2 linked regions of the Paraburkholderia bryophila genome follow. The protein of the gene in region 1 interacts with the protein of each later gene in a pairwise test. Links are inferred from orthologs where the notes say so. Each region holds a gene or a part of one and is shown on either strand. Other genes may lie near its edges. The genes, in order: ndk and GGD40_RS14740.

Region 1 (8,367 bases):
CACGGCTTGCTGGACCTGGTCATACAGCACGGCAGCTTCCGCCGCCTGGCGCCGCTGCCAGAAATTCCAGCCGTTCCAGCCAGCAGCCGCAACCAGGACCACCAGCACGATCCATGTGGTTGCATTGCCCCATTGCGTCCACCATGCCTTCAGACTTTCTATCGATTCTTGTTCGTCGTGGTAACTCATCGCCCGGCGATTTCCTCTTTCTTGATACGTGTGCTTGTCGAGCCAGTCAGGAGCCAAAGGGCTCGACGACATCGCGATCAGTCGTCGCCGTCTTCGGCGGTTGCAACCATCGCATTGATTAGAAATTCGGTCAAGTCTTCGGCAGGCACGTTCTGTTGCTCGCTCTTACCGCCGTTACCCGCGCCATTACTCGTGTCGCGCAGCGCCTTGACGCCGACCGTACCGTTCGCGATTTCGTCTTCGCCGAGCACCACCGCGAAGGCCGCGCCGCTCGAATCCGCACGCTTCATCTGCGATTTGAAGCTGGCGGTTTGACCGTCGGCGCTGCAATGCAGAATCACGTCGAGACCCGTATCACGCAACCGCTCAGCGATGATGAAGGCCTGCTCGCGCGCCGCGTCGCCCTGATGGACAACGTAGACGTCGCAACCTTCGTCTTCCGGCACGAGCTGATCTTCTTTCAGCAACTCAAGAATCCGTTCGACGCCCATTGCCCAACCGCACGCGCCGGTCGGCTTGCCGCCGAGCTGCTCGATCAGCGGATCGTAACGGCCGCCTGCAGCAACGGTGCCTTGCGCGCCCAGCTTGTCGGTCACCCATTCGAACACGGTCAGATTGTAATAATCGAGACCGCGCACCAAACGCGGATTGATCTTGAACGGAATGTTGTTCGCTTTCAGAATGCGCTGCAGTCCCTCGAAGTGCGCGAGCGATTCTTCGCCGAGAAAATCGATCAGTTTCGGCGCGTTCTGCGCGACTGCCTGCATGGCCGGATTCTTCGTATCCAGCACGCGCAGCGGATTCGTGTACAGACGGCGCTTCGCTTCTTCGTCGAGCACATCCATGTGCTTTTCGAGGTAAGCAATCAGTTCGACGCGGTGAGCCGCGCGTTCATGCGACAGACCCAGCGAGTTGAGTTCGAGCTTGATGCCGATCAAGCCGAGGTCGTCCCACAAACGCTGGCACATCATGATGATTTCAGCGTCGGCGTCCGGGCCGGCAAAGCCCAGCGCTTCCACGCCCACCTGATGGAACTGGCGATAACGGCCGCGCTGCGGACGCTCGTGGCGGAACATCGGACCGACGTACCACAAGCGCTTCGGGCCGTCGTACAGCAAGTTGTGTTCGATCGCCGCGCGCACCACGGCCGCGGTGTTTTCCGGGCGCATGGTCAGGTTCTCGCCGTTCAGCGCGTCGGTAAAGCTGTACATCTCTTTTTCGACGATGTCGGTCACTTCGCCGATACCGCGCTTGAACAGCTGCGTATGCTCGATGATCGGCGTACGGATATTCTGGTATCCGTACGAACGCAGCATCGACTTGACGGTCATTTCGAAAAATTCCCACAGCCCGGCTTCCTGCGGAAGGATGTCGTTCATGCCCTTCACGCCGGACAACTTTTCGAGCTTTTTCTTCTGTTCAGTCATCTGTCTTTCGATAGCCGATATTTAGTTGAGTGCTTCGGCGCGGCCGGCTTCGGCGCGGCCATAGCGGCGCTCGACGTAGTCACTCACGATTTGCTGGAATTCTTGCGCGATGTGCTCGCCGCGCAGCGTCTTGACCTTCTCGCCGTCGATGAACACCGGCGCGGCCGGGTTCTCCCCCGAGCCCGGCAAGCTGATGCCGATATTGGCCTGCTTCGACTCGCCCGGACCATTGACGATGCAGCCCATCACCGCGACGTGCATCTTCTCGACGCCAGGATACTGGTCGCGCCACACCGGCATCTGCGTGCGCAGATAGGTCTGGATTTGCGACGCCAGTTCCTGGAACAGCGTGCTGGTGGTACGACCGCAACCCGGGCACGCGATCACCATCGGCGTGAACGAGCGCAGACCCATGGTCTGCAGAATTTCCTGACCGACGATCACTTCGCCGGTACGCGGGCCGCCCGGTTCCGGTGTCAATGAGATACGGATCGTGTCGCCGATACCTTGCTGCAACAGCACCGACAGCGCCGCCGTCGACGCGACGATACCCTTCGAGCCCATGCCCGCTTCCGTCAAACCGAGATGCAGCGCGAAGTCGCAACGGCGCGCGAGTTCGCGATACACGGCGATCAGGTCCTGCACACCGCTGACCTTGCACGACAGAATGATCTTGTTGCGCGGCAGGCCGATTTCGACCGCGCGCTCGGCCGAGCCGATCGCCGACTGGATCAGCGCTTCGTACATCACGCTTTGCGCTTCCCACGGCGTGGAACGTGCCGCGTTTTCGTCCATCATTTTCGCGAGCAGGTCCTGGTCGAGACTGCCCCAGTTGACGCCGATACGCACCGCCTTGTCGTACTTCACCGCCGCTTCGATCATTTGCGCGAACTGCGTGTCGCGCTTCGCGCCGTGGCCGACGTTACCCGGATTGATCCGGTACTTGGACAGCGACTCCGCGCACTCGGGGTAATCGCGCAACAGCAAATGGCCGTTGTAATGGAAGTCGCCGACCAGCGGCACCGACACGCCCATGCGGTCGAGCTGCTCGCGCACGGCCGGTACGGCCGCGGCCGCTTCCGGCGTGTTCACCGTGATACGCACCAACTCCGAACCGGCTTGCGCCAGTTCCTTGATCTGGATCGCGGTGCCGATCGCGTCCGCGGTGTCCGTGTTGGTCATCGACTGGACGCGCACGGGTGCATCGCCACCGATCGTGACGATCTGGCCACCCCAACGGATGTCGACCGCGTGCGACTTGCGCCGCGCCGCGTGGCCGCCGAACACCGGCTCATTGGAAACGATCTTGCTACTGGATTGGGATTGAGCTTCGGATTGCATCGAAAAACCCATTTACGCCGCATGCGCCACACAAAGACGTAGCGCCTGAATTGAAAAAGCGCCGCGGACCGGTTTGGCCGCGGCGCATACCGTATCTATCAAGGCAACGCGAAGCGCGCCACGTTACCTTTAGCTGCCGAATATTTGGCCGGATCAACCGGTTGCCCGTCGAGCGTCAGCGACTCGAGACCGGCCTTGTTCCCCAGCGTGACCTTAAACGGCGCCACGCCCGTTACTTCCTTGGTGTCGCCGGCGTGGACGAGGCCGGAGAACACTTCCTTGCCGTCCTTGCCACGCACGCTAAACCAGCTATCTTGCGTCACGCGCAGTGCGACGATCGCCTCGCCGCCGCCGGCCGTGTCAACTGCCGCCGCCGATGCGTCCGCGACAACCGCTGCCGGCGCACTCGCGGCCGGTACGGCAGCCTGCGCCTGCGAAACTGCCTTGGGTGCGGCAGCCGTTGCCGTCACAACCGGCGCCGACGACGGTGCGGCGCCCGTAGCCAGCGGCGCGGGCATCGGCGTACCCGATGCTGCGCTGTCTGCGGCGGCTTGCGCGTCCGGAGCGGATGCCGCCTCCTCCGTCGTCGCGTCGGAGCCTGCTGCCGGACTCTGTGCCACCGCGCCCGATGCACCGGTCGCACCACCCGCGGCGCCGTTCGCACTCGCCTTCAGGCGAGCAAGCCACGCCGACGAATCGCCGCCGTTGGTATGCCACATGCCCAAGGCGATCACCGCGACGATGACCGCCGCCACGCCCCACAACCACGAGCGGCTTTTTTGCCCGCTCCCGCCGAGCGACAACGACACCTTGCCGCGCGGCAAATCTTTGCCCGACGACGCCGGCATCGACAGATCCGGCGCGGGAACACCCTTCTCGCGACGCAAGGCCTGCGTGAACGGCGTGGGATCGGCGCCCAGCATCTTTGCATAGCTGCGCACGACGCCGAGCGCGAAGGTCGTATCCGGCAAGTGGCTGATGTCGCCCGATTCGAGCGCACGCAACTTGACGACGGAGACTTTCAGACGCGCCGACACGTCCTCGATCGTCCAGCCTTTCGACTCACGCAACTGGGTCAAGCGCGCGCCAACTGCCGCCAACGAATCCATGCCCGGCTGCACAACGGGCTGCACCACCGCCCGTGCGACCGGCGCCGGATGGCCTTCGTTCGTGTCTGTGTCCTGCGGCTGCGGGTGCTGCGGCTCACTCATCCCAAATCCTTTCGCGTCGATTCTTTTTAACTCGTGCCATTCGGACGGGCTCGCGCCTCACGCCCGAATCGCAGACCGTTTATAACAAAATGTGCGGCCTTGTGTGCCGCTTCCGATCGCTTCTGCAAACTTTCTTTTCAATCGTGGGTGGCAAGGCCGCTTTCTGCACGTTCCAGGAAACACCCCACCGAACGCCCGGCACCCCTGCCCGCCCGAACGATTACACGGCCCGAACCTCGATAATCTTCGCCGCCTTCCCGGTGCGCTCAGCGAGGCGCGTGCGGTCTTGCACCGCACCGGCCAACTGACCGCAGGCTGCGTCGATATCATCGCCGCGTGTTTTGCGCACCGTGGTGACGACGCCCGCGTCCATCAACACTTGCGCAAACCGTTTGATCTGTTCCGGCTTCGAGCGGAAGAGGCCCGATTCGGGGAACGGATTGAACGGAATCAGATTGAACTTGCATGGGACGTCGCGCGTGACGGCCAGCAATTCGCGCGCTTGCGCCTCGCTGTCGTTCACACCGTCGAGCATGCAATATTCGAACGTAATGAAATCGCGCGGCGCGACTTTCAGATAGCGCTGGCAAGCGGCCATCAGTTCGCGCAGCGGGTACTTCTTGTTCAGCGGCACCAGCATGTCGCGCAGCGGATCGCTCGGTGCGTGCAACGACACCGCGAGCGCTACCGGCAGATCGGCGCCGAGCCGGTCCATCATCGGCACGACGCCCGACGTGGACAGCGTGACGCGCCGGCGCGACAGGCCGTAGGCGTTGTCGTCAAGCATCAGACGCATGGCCGGCACGACTGCGTCGTAATTCAGCAGCGGCTCGCCCATACCCATCATCACGACGTTCGTGACGACGCGATCGCCCTTGCCGTCGCCACCCGTGGCGCGGCCGCCGTCCCCACCGCGCGTGGCGCGCAGCGAGAATTCGGCCATGCGCAACTGGCCGATGATTTCAGCAGTAGAGAGATTGCGGGAGAAACCCTGCTTGCCGGTCGAACAGAAACGGCAGTTGACCGCGCACCCAGCCTGCGACGACACGCACAACGTGCCGCGCGTTTCTTCCGGGATATAGACGGTTTCAACCGCGTTGCTGTTGCCGACGTCGATCAGCCACTTGCGTGTGCCGTCGGTCGAAATATGGTCGCTGACGATGCCCGGCATCGAGATCGTGGCGCGCCCTTTGAGCTTTTCGCGCAAGGACTTCGCGAGATCGGTCATGCCGTCGAAGTCGGCAGCGTTGTACTGATGAATCCAGCGCTGCAATTGCTTGGCGCGAAACGGCTTCTCGCCCAGGCTGCCGCAGTAAGCGACGAGCCCTTGGGCGTCGAGGTCGAGAAGGTTGACGGTGGAACTGCTCGTCATATCGAATCCTGCCATTTCAGTGCGAGACTACGTTCATGCAACAAGCTGCATGAACGCAATGCCGTTCGCGCCCATTCCTGCTGCTTTTACCTTACTACTTTGCCGGACGATTCGTGCGATAAATCAGTTTCGGCTGCACAGACCGCCCGCAACGCAGGTCTTAACGCGAGTAAACGTTCACTTGCGGGAAGAAGAATGCGATTTCAACTGCTGCCGTTTCCGCAGCGTCCGAACCGTGCACCGCGTTAGCGTCGATGCTGTCGGCGAAATCGGCGCGAATCGTGCCCTTTTCTGCCTTCTTCGGGTCCGTTGCGCCCATCAGGTCACGGTGCTTCAGGATCGCGTTTTCGCCTTCCAGCGCTTGCACGACCACCGGGCCCGAGATCATGAAGTCGACGAGGTCCTTGAAGAACGGGCGTGCAGCGTGCACAGCGTAGAACTTTTCAGCGTCGGCGCGCGACAGATGAACCATGCGCGAAGCCACGATCTTCAGACCAGCGTTTTCGAAACGGCTGTAGATCTGGCCGATCACATTCTTGGCCACTGCGTCCGGCTTGATAATCGACAGGGTGCGTTCGATCGCCATAAAAACTCCAAAAAATTAAGAGGTTACAGATTCAAATGAATCCGCTATTGTAGCATGTTCCCGTGTATGATTGCGATTGAACCCTTACAGGATTGAAAGACTCCAAGCAGGAGTTTCCGAATACTGGTAGCGTTGGTCGTGCGGGTTTTTTCTGGGCATTGAAACTCCCTGCCACGGCGCCAATCTTAGGGTTGGGTACTTCGCGACCGGCGGCAAACATCCCCGCCTTCGCTGCACGACCGGCTGCAACCGCTGCACTGCCGTTACCACCGCTTCACAACCATACGCAACACGCTTCTGAGGTAAGGAGAGACCATGAACGATCATCCGTATAGCTTTGGCCGCAATGGCGCAGTCAGCACGGTCGAAACGCGTAACCGCGTGCTACGGAACACCTACTGGCTGCTGGCGTTGTCCATGATTCCGACGGTGCTCGGCGCATGGGTTGGCCTCGCCACCGGTTTTTCACTGTTCGCGGCCACCAGCCCGGCCATGAGCATGCTGGCGTTCTTCGCGATCGCCTTCGGCTTCATGTTCGCGATCCAGAAGACCAAAGACAGCGCCGCCGGCGTGTTCGTGCTGCTCGGCTTCACGTTCTTCATGGGCCTGATGCTGTCGCGCATCCTGAGCTTCGTGCTCGGTTTTTCTAACGGCCCGTCGCTGATCATGCTCGCCTTCGGTGGCACTGGTGTGATCTTCGCGTCGATGGCGACCATCGCCACGGTCAGCAAGCGCGACTTTTCGGGTCTCGGCAAGTGGCTGTTAATGGGCGTGATCGTGCTGCTGCTCGCTTCGGTCGCGAACGTGTTCCTGCACCTGCCGGCGCTGATGCTCACGGTGTCCGTCCTCGCCATCGTGATCTTTTCGGCGTACATGCTGTTCGACGTCCAGCGCGTCGTGAACGGCGGCGAAACGAACTACATCACCGCCACGCTCGCGATCTACCTGGATCTGTACAACGTGTTCGTGAACCTGCTCGCGCTGCTCGGCATCTTCGGCGGCAACCGCAACTAAGTCTGACCCAGGCGTGGCGCCTTAGGCAACTTAGGCGCCTGTCTTGAAGAAAAAGCCCATAACGAGTGATCGTTATGGGCTTTTTCTTTACCTTCCCGTCGGTTACGGCGCTATCCGGCGGGAGCTACAGGCTCAACCACGCACAGCCCTCGTCCTGTGTAGCGACCACCACTTCCGTCGGCGCTGCGCCCAGTACACCCGCCATTGCTGCCCGCGCCAGCTCCGGCGAATTGTTCTGCTGGCTCAGATGCGCCGCGACCAGATGACGCAAGCGCGAACGGTCGAGCGAGGCCAGGATTTCAGCCGCCGCCTCGTTGTTCAAATGCCCATGATTACCGCCGATGCGCGCCTTGAGCGACTGCGGATAGCGGCTGCCCGCCAGCATCTGCACGTCGTGATTACATTCGAGCACCAGCGCATCGCAACCGCTCAACACTGAGCTGATATGTGGCGTGGATGTGCCGACATCGGTCAGCACGCCGAGCCGGCTCGCGCCGTTCGAGAGCACGTACTGCAGCGGCTCGCGGGCGTCGTGAGGAACGGTATAGGGAAGGATGCTGAGGTCGCCGATTGCAACCGCTTCGTCGCCCCACAGCACCTGCAGGTCGATATCGGCTTCGTCGGCGCCTACCGCGCGGGCGGTGCCCCAGCTCATGTACAGTGGAATCGACCACTTGCGCGCCAGCGTCAGCGCGCCGCCAATGTGATCGCTGTGTTCATGCGTAATCAGTATGGCGTCCAGACCTTCGGCGCTCGCGCCAACCCGGTTCAGACGCCGCTCGACTTCCTTGGCCGAAAAGCCGCAGTCGAGCAGCACGCGCGTGGTGGTTGCGCCGCTTTGCGCTTCCACCAGCAACGCATTCCCATCACTACCGCTGCCGAGACTCGCGAACCTCACGGCCCGCTTAGTTCAGCTGCGCGTGGAGCAGCGTCACGATACGCTGCGCGTCAGACGAATTGTCCACCTGGCCGTTCGCATCCAGCACGGCCACCTGCGTCACCGTGTCGCCCTTCGAACGCACGTTGACGAGGAATTCCTGACCCGGCTTCTTCGCCGAATTGCCGCTGTAGAACAGCTTGCCGAACAGACCTTCTTTCTTCAATTCCTGCATCGAGTCGGCGTAGCGCACGTAGTAGATGCCCTTCGCGCGATCGCGGTTGTCGACAGCGAAGTTGGTGCGGTCGAGCGCAAGGCCCACACGCAGCCAGGCACGGTCGAACGACTCC
Region 2 (11,149 bases), 1.3 Mb from region 1 along the record:
TACGAAATCAACCTCGGCACGCAGATCGTCTATAGCGACGCGAACGGCGACTACCTGCTGCTCGGCGATATGGTCGACGCGAAGACCCGCAAGAATCTGACCGAAGCGCGTCTGTCGGAAACCAACCGGATCGATTTCGCGAGCCTGCCGTTCGCGAACGCGGTGAAGGTCGTGAAGGGCAACGGCTCGCGTAAGATCGCCGTGTTCTCCGATCCGAACTGCCCGTACTGCAAGCAGCTCGAAACCACGCTCAAATCGATCGATAACGTGACCGTGTACACGTTCCTGTACCCGGTGCTGTCGCCGGATTCGACCGCCAAGTCGAAGTCGATCTGGTGCTCGACGGATCGCGCCAAGGCGTGGGAATCGTGGATGCAGGATCATCAGGCGCCCACCGCCGCCGGCACCTGCGACACCGCCGCGATCGACAAGAACCTCGCGCTCGGCCACGCCATGAACGTGGACGGCACGCCGACCGTGTTCCTCGCCGACGGCCGCCGTCTGCCCGGCGCCGTGCCGGCCGACCGGCTCGACAAGGAAATGTCCGCGGTGCACTGAGCCGTACGCAGTTCGGAACATATAGAGAAGCAAGGAGGCGCGTAGTGCGCCTCCTTTCACATTCAGCCCCAACATCTCCGCCTCACACTCTCCTAATCGCCGCCGATGAAGCCGATCCGCTACACCATCGTTCCCAAGCAACCCGCCGCCCACCTGTTCGAAGTCACCGTGACCGTCGCCGATCCCGATCCGGCCGGCCAGCGTTTCATGCTGCCGGTGTGGATTCCGGGCAGCTACATGGTGCGCGAGTTCGCGCGCAACATCGTCACGCTGCGCGCCGTCAACGACGCCGGCCGCAAGGTGCGCGTCGAGAAGACCGACAAGCACACGTGGCAGGCCGCGCCGGTCAAAGGCGCGCTGACGCTGCGCTACGAGGTGTATGCATGGGATCTGTCGGTGCGCGCCGCGCATCTGGACGACACGACGGGTTTCTTCAACGGCACCAGCGTGTTTTTGTCGCCGCTCGGTCATGAAGAAGCGCAATGCGTGGTCGACATCCAGAAGCCGGACGGCGCCGCGTATCGCAACTGGCGCGTCGCGACCGCGTTGCCGGAGGCGCGCGGCACGAAGCGCTACGGCTTCGGCGAGTATCGCGCGCAAAACTACGACGAGCTGATCGATCATCCGGTGACGCTGGGTCAATTCGAGTTGGCGACCTTCGACGCGCATGGCGTGCCGCACGACATCGTGATCGCCGGCCGCGTGATCGGGCTGGACATGGCGCGACTGTCCGCCGACCTGAAGCGCATCTGCGAAGCGCAGATCGCGTTGTTTGAGCCGAAGTCGAAGAAAGCGCCGATGGACCGCTACGTGTTCATGACCCAGGCCGTCACCGATGGTTATGGTGGGCTGGAGCATCGCGCTTCGACCGCGCTGATCTGCAATCGTGGCGATCTGCCGGTGCAAGGACGCGACGCGCTCAGCGAAGGCTACCGAACCTACCTCGGCCTGTGCAGCCACGAGTATTTCCACACCTGGAACGTGAAGCGCATCAAGCCGGCGGTGTTCGCACCGTACGACCTGAACGAGGAGAACACCACGTCGTTGCTGTGGCTGTTCGAGGGCTTCACGTCTTACTACGACGATCTGATCCTCGTGCGCAGCGGGCTGATTTCGCCGGACGACTATTTCGGCCTGCTCGGCAAGGTGGTTGGCGGTGTGCTGCGCGGCAGCGGCCGCCTGAAGCAGACCGTCGCTGAGAGCTCGTTCGACGCGTGGGTCAAGTACTACCGTCAGGACGAGAATGCGCCGAACGCGATCGTCAGCTATTACACCAAGGGCTCGCTGGTCGCGCTCGCGTTCGATCTGACGATCCGCGCGCAGACCAACAACCGCAAATCGCTCGACGACGTGATGCGTCTGCTGTGGCAACGTTTCGGCCGCGATTTTTATCGCGGCAAGCCTGTCGGCGTGGAAGAAAGCGAGGTCGAAGCGCTGTTCGCGGAAGCAACCGGCGCGCAACTCGGCGAGCTGTTCGCCGAGGCCGTGCATGGCACGCGCGATTTGCCGCTCGAAACGCTGCTCGCGCCGTTCGGCGTCACGCTTGCGCCTGAATTCGACAAGAGCTCCCGGCCGTCGCTCGGCGCGCGTTTGCGCGGCGGCGCGGATTGCACGCTGGCGGCCGTGCATGAAGGCAGCGCCGCGCAGAAAGCAGGGCTCTCGGCCGGCGACGTGCTGATCGCGCTCGACGGCCTGCGCGTGACCGGCTCGAATCTTGACGGCCTGCTGGCACGCTATCAGTCGGGCGCGAAAGTCGAGATCCATGCGTTCCGCCGCGACGAACTGCGCACCACGCAAGTCAAGCTGGACGGGCCTGAGCCGGCACGCTACAAGCTCGCGGTCAGCGACAAGGGGACCGCCGCGCGCAAGGCCCGCGAGCGCTGGCTTGCAAGCTGATCGTAATCGTCGGCGCTATTAATCGACGGTCGAGAGCGGCGGATTGTTCTACCAATGCAACAATCCGTCGCTGCTGGATGGCTTTTTCTCGGGACGGTAAAAAAACACAATGACTCCACTCGCGCAAAACTGCGCGCCCCTACTGGAGTCACCCACATGACCACGATCCTGCAAATCAACTCGGCAGCCCGTTCGCAAGGCGCGAACTCGACGCTTCTCGTCAACGAACTGACCGCCAAGCTGCAACAATCGAATCCGGGCGCGCAAGTCGTCGTCCGCAATCTGCAAGCTGAGCCGCTGCCGCACCTGGACGACGCCGTCCTCGGCGCGTTCTTCACGCCGGCTGACCAACGCAACGCCGAGCAGGCCGAAATCGCCGCACGCAGCGAAGCGCTGATCGCCGAACTGCAAGCCGCCGACATCGTCGTGATCGGCGCACCGATGTACAACTTCGGTATCTCGTCGCAGCTCAAGACGTACTTCGACTTCATCGCACGCGCCGGCATCACGTTCCAGTACACGGCGAACGGTCCGGAAGGTCTCGTGAAGGGCAAGAAGGTCCACGTCGTGTCGGCCCGCGGCGGCAAGTATCTGGGCACGCCGAACGACAGCCAGACGCCGTATCTGAAGGCTTTCCTGGGTTTCCTCGGCATGACCGACGTGAACTTCATCTACGCCGAAGGCCTGAACATGGGCCCGGACGCAGCGACCGCCGCGCTGGTTTCGGCGCGCGAAGCGATTGCCGCTGCGTAAGAAGGTCGATGGAAGGATTGACGCGCCGGTTTGAACATGCGCGCATCGCGGTGCAGTGCGCGATGTAACGATGCAACGAGAAACGCCACGGGTTTGAAACCCGTGGCGTTTTTGCTTTTCTGGTTCGTGCGCCGATGCGCCGATGCACTGACTCGCCGATGCGCGCCTGGACGTATTGCGCTTACGCCAGCATCTGCGCTTCGTCCGGCAAGCGCCAGTCGATCGTTGCGCGGCCGTGTTGCGCGAGATACTCATTCGCCTTCGCAAAATGCCCGCAGCCGAGAAAGCCGCGATGCGCCGATAGCGGCGACGGATGCGGCGCTTCCAGCACATAGTGCGACTTGCCGCCAAGCAGCGCGCGCTTCGCTTGCGCGTGCGCGCCCCACAGCATGAACACCAGGCCGTCATGACGCATGGCGAGTTCGTGGATCAGCGTGTCCGTACACTTTTCCCAGCCGCGTTTCGCGTGGCTCGCCGCGGCGTCGCGCTCGACCGTCAGCACCGTGTTCAGCAGCAGCACGCCCTGTTTGGCCCACGTGTCGAGACAGCCGTGGCGCGGCGTGTCGTGGCCAAGGCTCGCGGCAATTTCCTTGAAGATGTTGCGCAGCGACGGCGGCGTACGCACGTTCGGCGCTACCGAAAACGCCAGCCCATGCGCTTGCGGCGTGCCGCGGTCTTCGCCGTGATACGGGTCCTGGCCGAGGATCACGACTTTCACTTCGTCGGGGCTCGTCAGGCGCAACGCGCGGAATACGTCGGCGGGATACACGGTCTTGCCGGCCGCGCGTTCACCGTCGACGAAACGGCACAGCGGTGCGTAAGCGTCGCTTTCGACGAACGGCTTGAGATGTGTGCGCCATGCCGGGGGCAGCGCGGCGAATTGGGCTTCAAGGGCCGGCGGTGCGCTAGCCGTTGAAGGCGAAACCGGGTTGGTCAGTGCGTCGGCGGGAGAGGGCGCGGCGTCGCCGAAAAGCGAAGCCTGCGACGAATCGGAGCGGGTACGGGAAGCGGAGGTCATGGCGGGGAAGTGTCGCAGCAAACGCGGTGTTGCTCAAGGTGCGGCGGTGAAGCGCGGACGGCGCGTGCCAGGCGCTGAGGTGTGCGCGACGTCGCGCGTTCATCAATCCGTATGGTTAGTGCGTGCCGCGTTGCTGCGCTTGCCGCCATTCAACCCGCTCGCAGTTGATACCCGCGCTGCGCTTTGCTGACGTTATCCGGCGCCAGCCCCGCGACGGCTGTCCCAAGTTCCGCCGCTAGCGCATGCAAAGCGGCTTCGTCGCCGGACTTCAGTTCGAGTTCGACCTCGGAAATCGGCGCGCGACGTGCTTCACCGTTCACTTCGGCGATCACGTCGCCTTGATCGATCGCGGCTTCGACCGTCGCATCGTTCAGCTCGATATTCCACAGCGTGCGCGTGAAGTCCGTGCGGAACAGTTCGACCAGCTCCGGCGCGGCCTGACGCAAAGCTTCAGCCGCGCTCGGCTCATCGCACTCGCGCAGTAACGTGTCGATCTCGAGCTTTTCGCCCGCCACCGGCATTTCCCACTCGTGCCGGCTATGCAAACCGTCCTTCGCTTCGCCCACTGTCTTGAAGGTTTGCAGCCAGCCGTCCGGCGTGTGACGCAAACGCAGCGCGCTTTTCGACTTCGCCAACGTCAGCGCCGGCGTATCGAAGTAAATATTCGCCAGCCTGACATCGCGCCCTTCCGCACCTGTACGTGCGACAAACCACTGCGTCGCCGCCCGCACCTGGTCAGCCGGCAGCGCCAGCTTGATTTCGCGTTCCATGCCCATGATCTGCTTTGCTCCGTGTACCGCCTTGCCGCGTGTCGACGTTGGCGCTCAGAAAAACATCCGCGCCAGTTCGACGCCCGGCTCTTCCGCGCGCATGAACGCCTCGCCGACGAGGAACGTGTGCACGTCCATCGCGCGCAGCCGTTCGACGTCGACGCGCGACAGAATGCCCGACTCGGTGACGACGATCCGGTCGTCCGGAATCGCTTCGAGCATGCCGATGGTCGTCTCGATCGACGTTTCGAACGTGCGCAGATTGCGGTTGTTGATACCGATCAGCGGCGTTTTCAGCGTGAGTGCTTCCATCAGTTCACGGCTGTCGTGCACTTCGACCAGCACGGCCAGATTCAGCGAATGCGCGAGCGCTTCGAGGTCTTGCATCTGCGACGTTTCGAGCGCGGCGGCGATCAGCAGGATCGCGTCGGCACCCATCGCGCGGGCCTCGACGATCTGATACGGATCGACGATGAAGTCTTTGCGCAACACCGGGAGTTTGCAGGCCGCGCGCGCTTCTTCCAGATACGCGACGCTGCCCTTGAAGAACTGCACGTCGGTCAGCACCGACAGACACGCCGCGCCGTGCTGTTCGTAAGAACGCGCGATCTCGGCGGGCACGAAGTGTTCGCGCAGCACGCCTTTCGACGGGCTCGCCTTCTTCACTTCGGCGATCACTGCGGCGAGGCCCGCCGTGTGTTTCGCGCGCAATGCGCCGACGAAATCGCGAATATCGCGCGACGCCGCTTCGAGGCGCAGTTCTTCGAGCGACGCGCTTTGCTGCGCCGCGCGGACTTCTTCGCGTTTGATCGCGATGATCTGGTCGAGAATGTCGCTCATCTGTGTCTCGCTACGTGATTAGTGCTTGAATTGCTGGGTAAAGCGGATCAGATCGTCGACCTTCGCACGAGCCTTGCCGCTCGCGATCGCTTCGCGTGCCAACTGAATGCCGTCTGCGATCGACGCCGCCACGTTCGCCGCATACAGCGCCGTGCCCGCGTTCAGCGTGACGATTTCGCGCGCGACGCCCGGCGTGTTGTCGAGCGCTTCGAGCAGCATCGCTTTCGATTCGGTCGCGTCCGCCACTTTCAGCGTGCGGTTCGACACCATCTGCAGGCCGAAGTCTTCCGGATGAATCTCGTACTCGTGGATCTGGCCGTCGCGCAACTCGCCGACCTGCGTCGCCGCGCCGAGCGAGACCTCGTCCATGCCGTCCATGCCGTACACCACCAGCACGTGCTTCGCGCCGAGGCGCTGCATCACTCGCACCTGAATCCCGACCAGGTCGCCGTGGAACACGCCCATCAACTGATTCGGCGCGCCGGCCGGATTGGTCAGCGGGCCGAGAATGTTGAACAGCGTGCGCACGCCGAGTTCACGGCGCACCGGCGCGATGTTCTTCATGGCCGGATGATGGTTCGGCGCGAACATGAAGCCCATGCCGGTTTCCGCGATCGACGCCGCCACCTGTTCCGGCTGCAGATCGATATTCACGCCGAGCGCTTCGAGCACGTCTGCGCTGCCCGACTTGCTCGACACGCCGCGTCCGCCGTGCTTCGCGACCTTCGCACCGGCCGCGGCCGTCACGAACATGGTCGCCGTGGAAATATTGAAGGTTTGCGAGCCGTCGCCGCCGGTCCCGACGATATCGACGAAGTTCGAGTTGTCCGGCACGTCGACGTGCCGGGCAAATTCACGCATCACCGTAGCGGCCGCGGTGATTTCGCCGATGGTCTCTTTTTTGACGCGCAAGCCGGTAATGATTGCCGCCGACATCACTGGCGACAGCTCGCCGCGCATGATGAGGCGCATCAGGTGCAGCATTTCGTCGTGGAAAATCTCGCGGTGCTCGATGGTTCGTTGCAGCGCTTCCTGGGGCGTAATCGACATGATTTCGTCTCTCTTCATCAGGCGCGTTGAGCGGACGCGAGTTTCGACTGCTTCACGAAGTTCTCGAGCAGTGCGTGGCCGTGTTCGGACAGGATCGATTCCGGATGGAATTGCACGCCTTCCACCGCCAGTTCCTTGTGACGCACGCCCATGATCTCGCCGTCTTCGGTCCATGCCGACACTTCGAGGCAGTCGGGCAGCGATTCGCGTTCGATCGCGAGCGAGTGGTAGCGGGTCACCACGAAGTGCTTCGGCAGGTCGGCGAACACGCCTTTGCAATCGGTTTCGATCGTGCTGACCTTGCCGTGCATGATGGTCTGCGCGCGCACCACGCGACCGCCGAACGCTTCGCCGATCGCCTGGTGGCCGAGGCACACACCGAGAATCGGCGTCTTGCCGGCGAATTCGCGCAGCACGTCGAGCGTAATGCCGGCGTGTTGCGGATTGCTCGGGCCGGGCGACAGGCAGATGCGCTCAGGGTTGAGCTTCGCGATTTCGTCCAGCGTGATTTCGTCGTTGCGGTAGGTGCGCACGTCTTCGCCGAGTTCGCCGAAGTACTGCACCAGGTTGTAGGTGAACGAGTCGTAGTTGTCGATCATTAGCAGCATGGTGTGTCTCCGGTCAGAAGTCGCTATCGAGGCCGTCTTGAACCTGCTCGGCGGCGCGCAACACGGCGCGTGCCTTGTTCTCGGTCTCTTGCCATTCGGATTCGGGCACCGAATCCGCGACGACACCCGCTGCCGCCTGCACATACAGATTGCCGTTCGCGATCACGCCGGTGCGGATCGTGATGGCGAGATCCATTTCGCCGGTGAACGACAGGTAGCCGACCGCTCCGCCGTACAGGCCGCGTTTGACGGGCTCCAGCTCGTCGATCAGTTCCATCGCGCGCACCTTCGGCGCGCCCGACAACGTGCCGGCCGGGAAGGTGGCGCGCAACACGTCGAAATTGGTGATGCCGGGCTTCAGCTTGCCTTCGACCGAACTCACGATGTGCTGCACGTGCGAGTATTTCTCGATCGCCATCTTGTCGGTCACGACCACCGAGCCGATCTGCGCGATGCGGCCCACGTCGTTACGCGCGAGGTCGATCAACATGACGTGCTCGGCGACTTCCTTCGGGTCGTTCAGCAGTTCGGTGGCGAGTTCCGCGTCGCGTTCAGGCGTGTTGCCGCGCGGACGCGTGCCGGCGAGCGGCCGGATCGTGACGATACGGTCCTCGCCGCGCTTTTCCTGGCGCACCAGAATTTCCGGCGATGCCCCCACGACATGGAAGTCGCCGAAGTTGTAGTAATACATATACGGCGACGGATTCAGCGAACGTAGCGCGCGGTACAGCGAGAGCGGGTTGTCGCGGAACGGCTTGGTCAGACGTTGGCCGACCTGCACTTGCATCAATTCACCGGCCGCGATGTATTCCTTCGCCTTGCGCACGGCGGCGAGGTAATCGTCTTTGGCGAATTCGCGGTAAGTCTCGGTGCGCACGCTGGCCGAGGTGACCGGCGGCTGCACGGTCGTGCGCAAACGCTGACGCAGTTCACGCAGACGCTGTTTGGCCTTCGTGTAAGCCTCGGGCTGCGTCGGGTCGGCGTAGACCACCAGATAGAGCTTGCCCGCGAGGTTGTCGATCACCGCGACTTCTTCGGTCAGCAGCAACTGGATATCGGGCAGATTCAGATCGTCTGGCGGCACGGTGTGCGCTAGCTTTTTCTCGATGTAACGCACCGCGTCATAGCCGAAATAACCGGCCAGACCGCCCGCGAAACGCGGCAGCCCAGGGCGTTGCGCCACTTTGAAACGGCCCTGGAATTGCTGGATGAATTCGAGCGGATCGCCTTCGTGCGTTTCGACGACCTTGCCGTCGCGCACCACTTCGGAGACGCCGTTCCGGGTACGCAGCAGCGTACGCGCCGGCAAGCCGATGAACGAATAGCGGCCGAAGCGTTCGCCACCCACCACCGATTCCAGCAGGAACGAGTTGGCGCCGTTACGCTCGCTCTGCGCGAGCTTCAGGTACAGCGATAGCGGCGTTTCGAGGTCGGCGAGCGCTTCGGCGATCAGCGGAATGCGATTGAAACCCTCGTTGGCGAGGGACTGGAATTCGAGTTCGGTCATGTTCCGATCCTGTACGGTGATCCGGCGGCAGCATGCGTCGGACAAAGCGGGGCGTTGCGCGGCCGGTCAGGGCGTTCGTTCGACAGTTTCGACACGATGATGATACCGACCGGCGCGAGTTTCCCATCGACGCGTGCAAGCAGTGTCAGCGCAGGACGGTACCTTGTGGGTACACGCAGGCCGATTCAACCGATGCAGCGAAACAAGACGATGGAAAAAACGCGTGAGCGCAGCGAAGCAAAAAACGGTTGCCGAAGACGAACTTCAGCGTACCTCAGGCGAGGTTAGCGCGACCAGCGACGCCAGGGCCAGGCTCCCCGGTCGATGCTAATCAGACTCCGTTTTTTGTTCAGAAACATGAGAATGGTGGACTTTTCAAGTCGTTGAATGGTGCGCTGCGATCGCCTTGGCGGCGTCGAGCAGCGAGGCAACTATACCATCGGATTTTATTTCTTGTATAGCGCGACCATGGTTGTAGCCATAGGGCACGGTCAGCGTCGCCATGCCCGCCGCACGGCCGGCCAGCGCGTCGTTTTCCGAATCGCCGATCGCCACCGTGGCTTGCGGCTCGACGCCTAACTGCGCCGCGGCGGTCAGCATGGGCAGCGGGTCCGGCTTCTTTTTCGCGAGGCTGTCGCCGCCGAGCACGACGCTGAAATATTGGGCAAGCCCGTATTGCTGCAACAGCTCGACCGCGAACCGGTGCGGCTTGTTGGTCACGCAGGCGAGCTTGATGCCGGCCTCGCGCATGGCGCTCAGACCGGCTTCCACGTCGGGATAGAGCCGCGTGTGCATGCCGTTGATCTTGGCGTACTCTTCCTGATAGATCGCGAGCGCTTCGTCGAAACGGTCTTGCGCATGCTCCGCTTCGAAACGCGGCGCCAGCACGCTGCGGATCAGATGCTCCGAACCTTTGCCGACATAGCCGACCACTTCTTCACGCGAGGTTTCGATCGCGTCGAGTTGCGCGAGCATGCCGTTCAGGCCGGCGGTGAAATCGTCGGCGGTATCGATCATCGTGCCGTCGAGGTCGATGATCGCGGCTTGCAGGCGCGGACCAGTGAATGCCGGCGAGGGAAGCAGGGCGTGAAGCGGGGCAGTCATAGGGTGTGCAGTTTTTAGTGCTGGATGTTGGCGAGCGCCGCGCGCATCTTGTCGATCACGACCTTGTGATCGGGCTGGCCGAAGATCGCCGAGCCGGCCACGAAAGTGTCCGCGCCGGCCGCCGCGATTTCGGCGATGTTGTCGACCTTCACGCCGCCGTCCACTTCCAGATGAATCTCGCGGCCGGTGCGCTCCTTGTACGCGTTGATACGCGCGCGCGCTTCGCGCAGCTTGTTGAGCGCTTCAGGAATAAACGACTGACCGCCGAACCCCGGATTCACCGACATGATCAACACGAGGTCGACTTTGTCCATCACGTGATCGAGGTAGTTCAGCGACGTGGCCGGGTTGAACACCAGACCAGCCTTGCAGCCGTGGTCGTGAATCAGCGACAGCGTGCGGTCGATATGGTCCGAGCCTTCAGGATGAAAGCTGATCAGATTCGCGCCGGCCTTGGCGAAATCCGGCACGATCCGGTCGACCGGGCGCACCATCAGATGCACGTCGATCGGCACGTTCACGTGCGGGCGGATCGCCTCGCACACGAGTGGCCCGATGGTCAGGTTCGGCACGTAATGGTTGTCCATCACGTCGAAGTGAATCCAGTCGGCGCCGGCGGCGACGACGTTGCGCACTTCCTCACCCAGACGGGCGAAGTCGGCGGACAGAATGCTGGGGGCAATGCGGAATTGCGTCATGGCGGGGAAGGATGCAAGCGGGAAAGCGTCATTTTACCGTTTTGTGCGCTCGGAAACCGGCTCGCGGACGGCGCGCGTCACTTTCGCGATGCGCGCCGTGAAGATGACAAAACGTCTGAATGGCCCTTGGCCAGAGGGATTTGTCCGGTTGCGGCCCTGCCGCGCATCAAGCAGAATGCCAATCCATAAGCACCGCGTCGCCAGTGTGCCCGCAAACCATTGGCATACGGGCTTTCCCGCGATTTTTCACAGCCCGTTTCACCAGATCGGAATCAGGATGAGCCAGTACGAATTCAGCGTCTCGGCGCAGGTGCAGTTTCTGCCCGAAGAGTCGGACCCGGAGCGCC

The links.
Region 2: the proteins of ndk (region 1) and GGD40_RS14740 interact in binary tests that used the Escherichia coli proteins (3 or more experiments, as listed by UniProt). The link is inferred for Paraburkholderia bryophila from one-to-one orthologs.

Annotation. Positions count from the first base shown.
Region 1 is NZ_JACCAS010000001.1:4,580,457-4,588,823, reverse strand. What follows is about bases 4,414-7,368. They hold ndk (nucleoside-diphosphate kinase), read right to left. Parts: upstream 6,127-7,368; coding sequence 5,701-6,126; downstream 4,414-5,700. Other genes in these bases: GGD40_RS20550 (MBL fold metallo-hydrolase), read right to left, coding at 7,265-7,368; GGD40_RS20555 (Bax inhibitor-1/YccA family protein), read left to right, coding at 6,442-7,140; rlmN (23S rRNA (adenine(2503)-C(2))-methyltransferase RlmN), read right to left, coding at 4,414-5,540. In the rest of the region: GGD40_RS20585 (YfgM family protein), read right to left, coding at 1-189; hisS (histidine--tRNA ligase), read right to left, coding at 267-1,616; ispG (flavodoxin-dependent (E)-4-hydroxy-3-methylbut-2-enyl-diphosphate synthase), read right to left, coding at 1,638-2,969; GGD40_RS20570 (helix-turn-helix domain-containing protein), read right to left, coding at 3,056-4,168; more of rlmN, read right to left, coding at 4,389-4,413; more of GGD40_RS20550, read right to left, coding at 7,369-8,038; outer membrane protein assembly factor BamC, read right to left, coding at 8,046-8,367. UniProt on the Escherichia coli protein: Major role in the synthesis of nucleoside triphosphates other than ATP. The ATP gamma phosphate is transferred to the NDP beta phosphate via a ping-pong mechanism, using a phosphorylated active-site intermediate.
Region 2 is NZ_JACCAS010000001.1:3,283,942-3,295,090, forward strand. Bases 2,308-5,257 are described here. They hold GGD40_RS14740 (uracil-DNA glycosylase), read right to left. Parts: upstream 4,226-5,257; coding sequence 3,389-4,225; downstream 2,308-3,388. Other genes in these bases: GGD40_RS14730 (M61 family metallopeptidase), read left to right, coding at 2,308-2,454; GGD40_RS14735 (FMN-dependent NADH-azoreductase), read left to right, coding at 2,611-3,207; GGD40_RS14745 (CYTH domain-containing protein), read right to left, coding at 4,375-5,001; trpC (indole-3-glycerol phosphate synthase TrpC), read right to left, coding at 5,050-5,257. Outside these bases: GGD40_RS14725 (DsbC family protein), read left to right, coding at 1-558; more of GGD40_RS14730, read left to right, coding at 664-2,307; more of trpC, read right to left, coding at 5,258-5,835; trpD (anthranilate phosphoribosyltransferase), read right to left, coding at 5,854-6,885; GGD40_RS14760 (aminodeoxychorismate/anthranilate synthase component II), read right to left, coding at 6,903-7,493; trpE (anthranilate synthase component I), read right to left, coding at 7,507-9,000; GGD40_RS14770 (phosphoglycolate phosphatase), read right to left, coding at 9,376-10,104; rpe (ribulose-phosphate 3-epimerase), read right to left, coding at 10,119-10,802; Co2+/Mg2+ efflux protein ApaG, read left to right, coding at 11,080-11,149. UniProt on the Escherichia coli protein: Excises uracil residues from the DNA which can arise as a result of misincorporation of dUMP residues by DNA polymerase or due to deamination of cytosine.